One region of the Paenibacillus sp. Marseille-Q7038 genome, then DNA from elsewhere that is predicted to be linked to it. Evidence: riboswitches for the same ligand, from Rfam matches in the RefSeq annotation. Region 1 holds a riboswitch; the other holds the start of a gene.
The links. Region 1 has a riboswitch for cyclic di-GMP ahead of ACWPWY_RS04000 (hypothetical protein). Riboswitches for the same ligand answer to the same signal wherever they lie in the genome.

Region 1 (5,313 bases):
TTTGATCCTTTATTGACAAAGAGACTCCTTCCTCCGCGTCACATTAAGAAAAGCACAGCGTGGGGATCTTCGACTCTTCAATACATCCACCGGATTTTGCATGATCACGAGGTAAAGAACCGAACGCTCGAAATTTCTACAAAAGCTCACTTATATCTGATCTTTGCTGACATGTTTGGACAAATGCAACTAGACGATAAAGCTACGGGGGTTACAGGCAGTCCAGATAAAATTGATCGAATTAAAGTCGCTTTAGGTTATGTACACGATCACTACAGTGAAAACATTAAACTGAAAGATTTAGCCTCTCACCTGAATATGAGCGAAGGACATTTCTGTCGTTTTTTTAAACAGATGGTACAGAAAAGCCCCATTGACTACATTAATCACTATCGAATTCAGAAAGCCTGTAAGTTACTTGAAAATACAAACTATAAAGTAGTTGATATTGCTCTCGAAGTTGGATTCGACAATCTCAGTTATTTCATTACTCTTTTCAAAAAACAAAAACAATTGACTCCTTCCCAGTATCGAAAACTCTTCTATGAACAAATCGCAATCGAAGCCATTACGATATAATGAGATCACATATGAAAAAGGTGCCCAGAGTATCCAGTTGGGATCTCTTAGCACCTTTATTTTATTAACGTCTCACTAGCTTCAACCAGCTGCCATATTCATGAATGGATATTCCGGTATAAGAATTATGGATGTTTGCTTTTTGTTCAAGTAGTTCAAGCTGTTCCGCCATATACTCGGGACCTTCTTCATAAAAAGTAATGAAATCTCCTTCATTGCTTTTATTGGTTTCTACTGCTATGGATACTTTTTTTCCAAGGGCAGAAGCTTCAGCCAGTTCACTCGAAGCTGCATCATAGATCGCACTTGCTTTATCACGATAAGCCATAATGGAAACCGAATCATACTGTCGGATCATCCAGCTGCTTATTTTCATATCTTTATCAGGAACTGTATAGTTATCAAGCCAAAAAGGAATATCTGCTCCGATCTCCATATTGAGACGCTCAGCTTCACTAGTCAAATAGTTTACATTGGATTGCCACTGCTTTACTACTTCGTCACGGTTCTCTTTCCATTCAGGAAGAACATGAGGTTCAATGTCGACATGAATTCCGGAGAATTTCTCCGTCTCACTAGCTTCATTCTGGTAGTTCTCAATCCAATCAATAAAATCAACTAAACCTTGTCTGGATTTGGTAAGTCCCCATGAAGGTCGTCCATCTAAAATTTCCACTCTAATTCCTTCAAGCGATGCATTATGTATAAAAGAATGATAATCAGGGATTGGCACATCACGATTAATTTGTAAATATATAACGTTCAAGTTATTCTCCTTAGCAAAGGATAGAACAGAATCAGGTGCTGTTTTAATCTGCGTTGTATCCCACAGCCAAGTGGCGGTTTGACTTGCCGGAACCGTTATCGATTCGATAACTTTGTTAGCTTTGATCGCTCCAATAGCTTCAACTTCTTCAATTGTTCCTGCCCACGGAACGAACGCGATAACGGTTGCCATGATGATGGCGCTTAATTTCCTGCTGTTTTTTCTCCACATATGTCTGCACACTCCTTCGATTTTTCACGTCGGCAACCGGCTATCATCGTAAGTCCTAAGACTCACTTTAGATCCTATGGCTTTGCGTCTTTACCTTTCGGTAAATTTGCCCTCAGTGTATACACGACTATCCAATAGTCACTGCCTTTTTCTCTTTACTCATTACATTGAACTAGTCTTAACCAATACAGAAATACGAAAGTCTCATTTTATGTGTTATAAGGAAGGTCAAAAGCCTTATATTATATATTTCGTAATAAATACGCAATCTGATTATAGGCCTTTAGACTCATTTAGGTATATTACACTATTATTTCATAAATTAAAACAAAAAATAGGTGAGCAGACACATGTCTGCTCACCTATTCAGGAAGTTAACTACTTATATTATTCAAACAAGGAAACAATCTTAATTCCATCCGCGGAGATCTGCACAAGCCCTTTGTCAGATAAGCGAAGTTCAGGAATAACTACTAACGCGAGTAAAGATAGAGTCATAAATGCATTGTTAAGATTACATCCCGCACTTTGTAAAGCTGTACTGATTCCTGCTGATTGCGATGCTACCACTTCAAATGGTTCGGTAGACATTAGACCTGCAATTTGCAGTGGAAATTCGGTCGTCCCTTCTTCTGTTATAACTACAACTCCGCCCTGCATCGTCGCTACTCGATTAGCTGCTTCAGCCATTAGCTCATCATTTGTGCCAATGACCATCAAATTGTGGCTGTCATGAGCTACCGTCATTGCGATGGCTGCCGGGCCATGGAATCCAACTCCTGAAACAAGTGCAACGGATTTGTCACCCGTCATATGATGTCTTTCGATGACGGCAATTTTACAAACATCCTTTGCGGTACTCAGTTTCACTAACCCCGACTCAACTTCTACGTATTCCCATATTTCTTTTGTTTCCACGTGGTTCTCAGTGACTTGAATTATTCTTGCTTTGATTTCTCCCTCAGTGACCGGAGCCATAATACGAAAATCTTCTGTTCGTACCGGTTCTGCAAGATGAACTGTACCTAGCGCGTCCTCAGGATATATATAAGCTTCCCATTCTGCAACCATTTTTCCCGAACGTGCCACCACTTGCCCAGCGGCAATCGTCGTATCTACGTCTACATCCGCGAGACGTCCCTTTAACAGAATGATATCTGCAATAGATCCAGGGATAATCGAACCTACATCCCGTTGAACTCCAAACCGTTCGGCTGTATTAATGGTAGCCATCTGGAAAGCCGTGATCGGCTTTAGACCCTGAGAAATGGCATGTCTAACAACAAAATTCATATGCCCTTCCTCGAGTAAGGACTCTGAACTTCGATCATCTGTAACGAGCATCATACGCCGTGTATCAAGACCAAGTTCTGTTGCCGCTTTGACTGTTTCAGCAACATCATGCCATGCAGATCCTTGTCGTAGTTTGGCATACATCCCAAGCCGAATCCGCTCTAGTACGTCTTCCTTAGTTACACATTCATGATCTCCGGTAACGCCTGCAGCAGCGTAAACTGGAAGTCTCCAATCATCAGAGGCCCAAGTGAAATGCCCATCTACTGCCTTTCCGGCCCTGAGTGTTGCTTCAATTTCGCCAATCATTTTATCTTCACCATAGACTACACCCGGAAAGTTCATTACTTCACCAAGTCCAATCATATCGTCTCCCCATGATAGAGCTTCTGCTACTTCCTCTGGACCAATCCAGGCACCTGTCGTTTCAAGCTCAGGACTTGTAGAAGGTACACAGGAAGGAGCCTGCATATAGGCTGCCATCGGAGTTGTTCTTGCTTCCTCCAGCATGTACTTTAGCCCTTTTAAACCTAATACATTGGAGATTTCATGCGCATCAAAGAATCCCCCTGTTGTTCCGAGTGGTAGAACCGCTCTCGCAAACTCGGATACTTTAAGCTGCGTACTTTCAATGTGGCAGTGACCATCAAGCAACCCTGGCGCAATATACATTCCTGTTGCATCTATAATTTCAGTATCTGGCCCAATCGTATGTGAGACATCTTTACCAACATAAGCAATTCTTGCTCCTTGTACTGCTACCGACATCTGTTCAATGATTTCACCAGAAATCACATTAACGAGAGATCCACCTTGAATAACTAGGGTAGCTTTCAAATCGCCTCTGGCAGTTGCTACTAAATCCTTTACACACTCCGCTAATACAGGTCTCTCAAAACGTTTTGTACTCAAGTATGTTCTCCCCCATTCATTAACACCCAAAAAATATATTGTTACCGATTATAGTGCTCTACGTCTCACATGTAAATAAAATTAACTTAAAAGTTCACTATTTCGTTCAATTCGCTGGATATGATTTTATATAAGTGCCAATATATAACATTATATGAATAACATCTCTTTCATCATATGTGAATTACTTGAAAAACGTCCATCTCACCACATTATTTTCTCATGAAAAAAGCACTCCAGATTTTCATCTGAAATGCTTTCTCTGTTATTTGCTTTGTAACTCTTTGCTTCGTTTGTACTTCTCAGAAGGCACATCTGCAATAAATGGACTGACAGGTCCGAGTGAGTAAATATCCAGCAAATGCATCGCTCTTGTACAAGCGGTATAAAACAACTTCCGTTCACTTTCTGCTGCATACATTTCTTTTGAACCATCATAAATAATGACGGCATCAAATTCGACGCCTTTTGCAAGATATGCCGGGATGATTTGAACCCCTTTGTCGAAACCAAGTGTCGTTTTCTTGACAAGTTTCGATGGCATGCTGAGTTTATTAGACATTCTTTCATATACATCTTTACTTTGGTCTGCTGTTTTACATATTAGAGCAATGGATTCATAACCCTCCGAGATTAATTGTTCCAGTTGATGATGGATGGCTTCTTCCATATCAGAGAATTGTTTAAACTCGTGAACTGTCGGCAGTTCACCTTCCCTATTAAAGGGAACAATCTCTTCTCCGTGCGGCAGCATCGCTTTTGTAAATTCCACGATCTCTTTCGTGGACCGATAGCTGCGCGTCAAACGAATCACTTCTGTCGATTCTGTACCAAATATCTCTCCAAGCGGACTTGCCGCCTGTAGTACAGACGAGTGGGCATAAATCGCTTGATTAAAGTCACCAAGTGCCGTCATTTTGGCACGAGGAAAAATTCGTTTGAAGAAAGCTAACTGGAATGGAGAATAATCCTGTGCTTCATCAATAATGACATGGCGAATCCCTGCGAAAATTCGGAATCCAAGCAGAGAATCCTTTAGATATAAAAATGGTGTTGTATCTTCATAGGCTAGTTCCTGTGCCTGCAAATGATCGGTAGTAAACCGGCTAATGTCTTCCCATGCAGAAGGTAAATTCACTCCTTTTGAAATGAAAGACAGAACTTCAGGGTCATTAAAAATAGCGCGATACAAGTTTTTCATATCCACAAAACGGATCGCTTTTACCCATTTTCTCAGCGGCTTCAGCCGATCCGATACAACCATCTTCGCTAAAATCTCTCGTTCTAAATCATAATCATCAAAGGTTTCCTTCTTGCCTTGCTGTTTTCGTTTCAGCCTCTGATATGCCCGGTGATAATCTTCCTTACTAAGAAGCTGAATCTGTTCATCTACCCAAGGTGCATCCAGTTCACTTTTTCCGAAAAGAGATAATTCTTTCAAGAGCCAATCTTTTAGTAACTCTAAACGGTTAGCTATACGGATGCTTTGATCAAATTCATAAAACTTCGTACGGATCTTCTCAGCAGATACG
Region 2 (5,313 bases), on a different contig from region 1:
ACCTCTACATATTGAGGATCTGCAATGAAGTTATTCAACTTTGTTAACCCACCAAGTGGTGAGAAATCTGTGACTTCATTTCCACTGATCGTAAGGGTCTCTAGATTTACGGCATACTCTAACCCTTCAAGAGAACGAACTCGGTCTCTTCCCCCAGGCTCACAGATTAATGAAGTAAGATTATACATATCTCCTAGTGTTAATTCCCCGGTAACACCCAATGTTTGCTTAATCGTGTCACTTAAATAGCTGTCTTTTACAAGAATCACTTGAGTAAGATCTATTTTTGTTAATCCTTCTTTTGCACTCTTCAAAGCTGCTACTGCTGCTTCAACTTCATTTTGAGTAACCTCCGGATTAGCGAGAACTTCTTCTGCTCTTGCTACGCTGGATGTGATTATCTCTAGACTTTCCGAAGTGTATCCATCTAAAACCATTGCTTTTGCTTCTTGAATTGCTTCTTCAAGCTCAACCGTAAACAAACGACCAGCATTAGCAAAATAAAGTTTCGTATCTCCCCACGTAGCGTGGTCAGACCCATTTCCATTCCCACCATCGGTAACAACTAACTTAAGTTCTTTTGCTCCGTTGATATCAACTTGGGCAAATTTTTGCGGATCTTTTGAATTCATCAGCCCGCTATCAAATTTCTTCTCTCCATCTACAATCACCTCGAAGCTGACAGAACCTACAGAACCGTACATCTGACGATCCACCCCGACAAAAGAGGTGAAATAATCGAAATTCTTGTCCGTTAGATCATACACAATAGTAGAATTAGAGTGTGCACCAATCCCTCTTACGTAGGAAACTTCGCGATTGTTCTCATCCGTCAATCTTAACGTCTTCGCACTAATCGAGATATCTTTCAGCGGTGCCGTATAACTATTCTGCGTGGAACTCCATTCATCATCCGTTAAATACGTATAATCTTCCATGTCCACAACTGCTATCGTTCTTGTCTTCGTGGTCATATTGCCATCACGATCTGTTACCGTGTATGTAATGAGGTATTCTCCCGCTCTACTAAAATTAACTTTATCTTCTCCCGTAACGATGACCTCGGAAGTTATATCGCCATCTTCTGCATCAACAGCCGAATAATCTGCACGAATCACCATTTCTTGGCCTACTTTGGTAGATACGGATTTAGGTATTGAAAGTTCAGGTGCACTGGAAGCTGTCGTGAATTTAGCATCAGCCCATACGGTATGATCCTGTGTATTGTTATCACCTGCATCGGTTGTCACAAATGTAACTTTTTTCGCCCCTGTAACCGGCACTTTTATGAATTCATGTTCCGAGTTCACTTTGATGACATCACTAGAATATTTCTTCTCACCATCTACATAAACTTCAAATGAAGCCGAAGCCCTAGTTCTATCTGTAGCGTAATCAATACCAATGTAACTTTCGAAAAAGTCATACCCTTTGCCTTCAATATCGTATATCACTTCAGAGTTAGCATGTATCCCAATCCCTTTTGTGTATGTCGCTGCAAGCCCTTGTCTAAGAAGAGTTATTGGGCTACCATCAGGTGCGGTATCCTTCTTAAACGGACCAAAGCCCACTTTTGCCGAAGCAGCAGTCAGATCAGAAGCATACTCGAAGTTACTCGTTACGATGACATTTGCTGTTTTCGTCAAAGTCGTTCCTTCGCTTTGAACTTCGTACACAACTTTATAGCTTCCTTTATTCGTAACATCGACATCGCTCGATTTAACAACGACTTCACTTGTTATCTCTTTTCCTTGATAGTTTGCTGCTATTACATAATCCATAGGATCAAAAGTTTGGTTTAATTTCAAGGTTACTTGATCTTCTACCGAGAGTGAAGGTTTGAACGCTTTTACCTCAACCGGGTTTAATGGGTTCAATTTTTTATCATATACAATAATCTGATAGGTATGGTTGACGCTTGTATCTACACTTGAATCAACAAATTGACTTGTGCTTGTGAAACCAACCAGGATATCATCTCTATAAATTTCATAACCTAAAATATCATTCTGATATCTCTCATCTATGCGCATGTGTAATGTATTCGTCTTTGCTGTAGCATTACCAGCAATATTGACCTCTACTGACCCGGATACCTCTTTATCTTCAATTCCTATACCTTCATAATAAAGAACGGAATTATTTAAGTACCAAAGTTTCTTAGGTTCTGGATATTTCGCTGTTTTTTCTCTAGTCTCATCTGTTACCGTGAAGCCATGTCTAGCAAAATAACTGCTTAAGTCATAGCCCAGGAGTTCAGAAGAAAATTCTACATAATACTGTTGTTTCGAAATATCTCCGTTTATAAGAGAAACCTTCCGTTCCCGGTACATCTTGGACAGTTGGGTCCAGTATCCTGGATGAGCAAGCTCCAATTGCCAGTAAGCGCCGAGCTGTGCAGCAAGTCCTTGTTCATTCATCACAACTTTATTTTCTTCAATAACATATTTGTAAATGGTTTCAAACGGAATGCGATTATCAATTGCATTGCTGTTGTTCATATTGTGAGCTTCAACTGACATCAACATGGATACCATATTGTTCGTAACTTCCCCGTACTCCCGTTCTCCAATCGCAAGACGGTGTCCGATTTCATGGTTAAGTCCCCATCCTGGAGCAACCTTACTAAAATCAGCCAGCATCGTTGCAACGGTACCATTTTGAATTCCCGTATGATCCCCTGCTGCGTACATCGCACCATACGGCTGCATCAGACGGATATTTTCACGCATCCGTATTGGATCGTTCGTCTCACTGCTTCCATCTAGCCCGTAATGTTTGAAAATCTGTTTCATCCATACGTCATAGCCAGTAACTGTATCCATTGGATTTTTGCCTTTAGTAATAAACTGGTTATAAGCCTCAGAAGCTGTCCCTGTAAAAATCACATGGTCGCTGACCATTTCCACAACATCGACTACTTCGCGTTCAGCCACATTAGAATGAGCTGCTACATCCTCATCTATTTTCTTTTTATATGCGATCAACTCTTCTTTAAACTGTTCCGGTTTTGTATCCAAAGTCATCATCGGAATCTTTTTTACACCTTCGAAACGAAGTACCGGAGCTTCTCCCTGCTCTTCAGGTGTATATGGGTTTTGAAGATAAATAGTACCGCCTTTAACAACTCCATGATTATAGCTATCTTGTGAAATGGTTGGCACCGTAATTACGTTCTTTCCAGGTTTAAGCGATATGCTGCTCGACCATCTATTCCATGAACCTTCTTGTTGTGTAAAGGTTAGAGAAGGAACTTTACCGCTTGGCGCGTCTACATAAACAGTAATTGTACTGCCTGGCTTAGCAACAAAACCTGTAGGCTGATTGTTCGTTCCGAAATTCATACGCAGGTTTTGCTGTGCATGCTTTCTCATATCTCCGCGCTGTTCGGCTTTTATCAATGTCCCTTGCAAATCCACTTCACCGCTAACCAGCTTTTTAGCCAGGTCCAGCTGATCTTTATAAGTAGCATACAACGGATGCCCTTTTGCTTCTTGTTCCAGCGCAATCAGTTTGTCTATTTGGTTATACTCTGGTATAACCCCACTCATCGTTCCATCGGTGAAAATATTATGCATGATATCTCTGACCTGATCTTCTTTGTAAAAAGAAAATTCAGCCGCACTTGCCCAATTTTGATTTGCTTTTTTGAATACAAATTTGATTCTCTTAAACGAAGTTGGGGCCAATTTAATTTCTACAACATTTCCTGTCGAACCTATGTATTCCCCTGTAGTTACTAATGTGAAATTGCTGCCTTCGTTTGTAGTCGATCCATAAATCTCAAACTCTTGTGCAAATCCTTTACCTTTCGCGCTATCCTGTCTAGCTGCATACACGATCCGATTTAACGTAGTCATTTCATCTAGCTGAAATACAACCTCATTCGTAAACGTTGTACTGTTCGGCTTTCCGGTTTCCCATTGAGTACTCATATCTCCATCAATGGCTTTATTAATTTGAGAACCAGGGTAGTTACCGCCATTACTTGTGATCGATGTAATATTTGCATTATCCATTTTATAAACACTGTTGTACGTAGGTAAGACCTCTTGTCCATATAAATCAAAAGGAATTACGGCTGCTTTGCTTACCAAACCAACCTCATTTTGTGCTACAATTTTTGCTAGTTTGGAATTTTTCATTTCACTTGCCATAACATAACTGGTTTCACTTAACACACTGAGAAGCATTGCCGCTGATGTAGCGATTACTATTATTTTCTTCATACTCTTCCTCCTGATGTGATATATGTACTTCTCCAACCCACAAAATTCGCACAAAAAAAGCTACCCTTAAAGAGCAACTTGTACGCATCCAAAAAAGTATAAGAAATTAATTCTGTATTCATATACAATCTTATATCAAAAAGCGAAATACACTCTTTGGCAGCTGGCTGACAGTAGTTTCCTAACCGTAGTCCCTATGGCTTTGCGTCCCCATGTTTCCATAGGTTTGCTGTTCTCTTTTATTATCGGAACGGATCGTATGATTTACATATAGGTAATTAACATTAAATTTGATTGAAAATAGGCAAGTAATTTCTTTTTCGTCCCCGTATCTTTAATTCGTAAGGACTACACCTATCAAAAGTTTATATGACTCTAGATCTGTTTCTTGTATAGGAGGAAATGTGGCGATGAATTAGAGAGAAATCAAACAATAGAGTATACTATATAAATACACGTTAGATTAGAAACGAAATTCTAGATGTATGCGAAATGAAATATAGTGCAGAAGAGGTTGAGAATGAGTCAGAAGCAATTTACAGATTACCCTTTAAGTGAAGAGATTATAAGAGCACTTCATAGCTTAGGTTATGAAACGCCAACAGAGGTTCAATCGGAAGTAATTCCTGTCGTACTTCAAAATAAAGATTTGGTAGCCAAATCACAAACAGGCAGCGGTAAAACCGCATCATACGGCATTCCCCTTTGCGAGCAAGTAGAATGGAACGAAAATAAGCCGCAGGCTCTCATTCTGACACCAACTCGCGAACTTGCCCTACAGGTAACGGAAGATATCACGAATATTGGTCGCTTCAAACGGATCAAAGCTACCCCGCTTTATGGGAAACATCCGTTTCATATGCAAAAGGCCGAATTAAAGCAACGTACTCACATGGTGGTAGGTACGCCTGGACGCGTACTCGATCATATTGAACGAGGTACACTTGCGCTAGACCGAATTGCTTATCTCGTCATTGATGAAGCCGATGAAATGCTGAACATGGGCTTTATTGAACAAGTTCAGTCCATCATTCAGGCATTGCCGAAGGATCGAGTTACGATGTTATTCTCTGCTACTTTCCCA

Region 2: it holds a riboswitch for cyclic di-GMP, as region 1 does, so the genes downstream of both, ACWPWY_RS19620 (NPCBM/NEW2 domain-containing protein) here and ACWPWY_RS04000 (hypothetical protein) in region 1, are expected to answer to the same signal.

Annotation. Positions count from the first base shown of each region.
Region 1 is NZ_CBCOOM010000001.1:815,752-821,064, reverse strand. Features, by position in the region: gene ACWPWY_RS04005 (AraC family transcriptional regulator) at 1-579, shown strand, start outside; gene ACWPWY_RS04000 (hypothetical protein) at 644-1,576, opposite strand; cyclic di-GMP riboswitch class I at 1,605-1,697, opposite strand; gene ade (adenine deaminase) at 1,964-3,781, opposite strand; gene helD (RNA polymerase recycling motor HelD) at 4,047-5,313, opposite strand, start outside.
Region 2 is NZ_CBCOOM010000002.1:519,838-525,150, reverse strand. Features, by position in the region: gene ACWPWY_RS19620 (NPCBM/NEW2 domain-containing protein) at 1-4,229, opposite strand, end outside; cyclic di-GMP riboswitch class I at 4,385-4,470, opposite strand; gene ACWPWY_RS19615 (DEAD/DEAH box helicase) at 4,750-5,313, shown strand, end outside.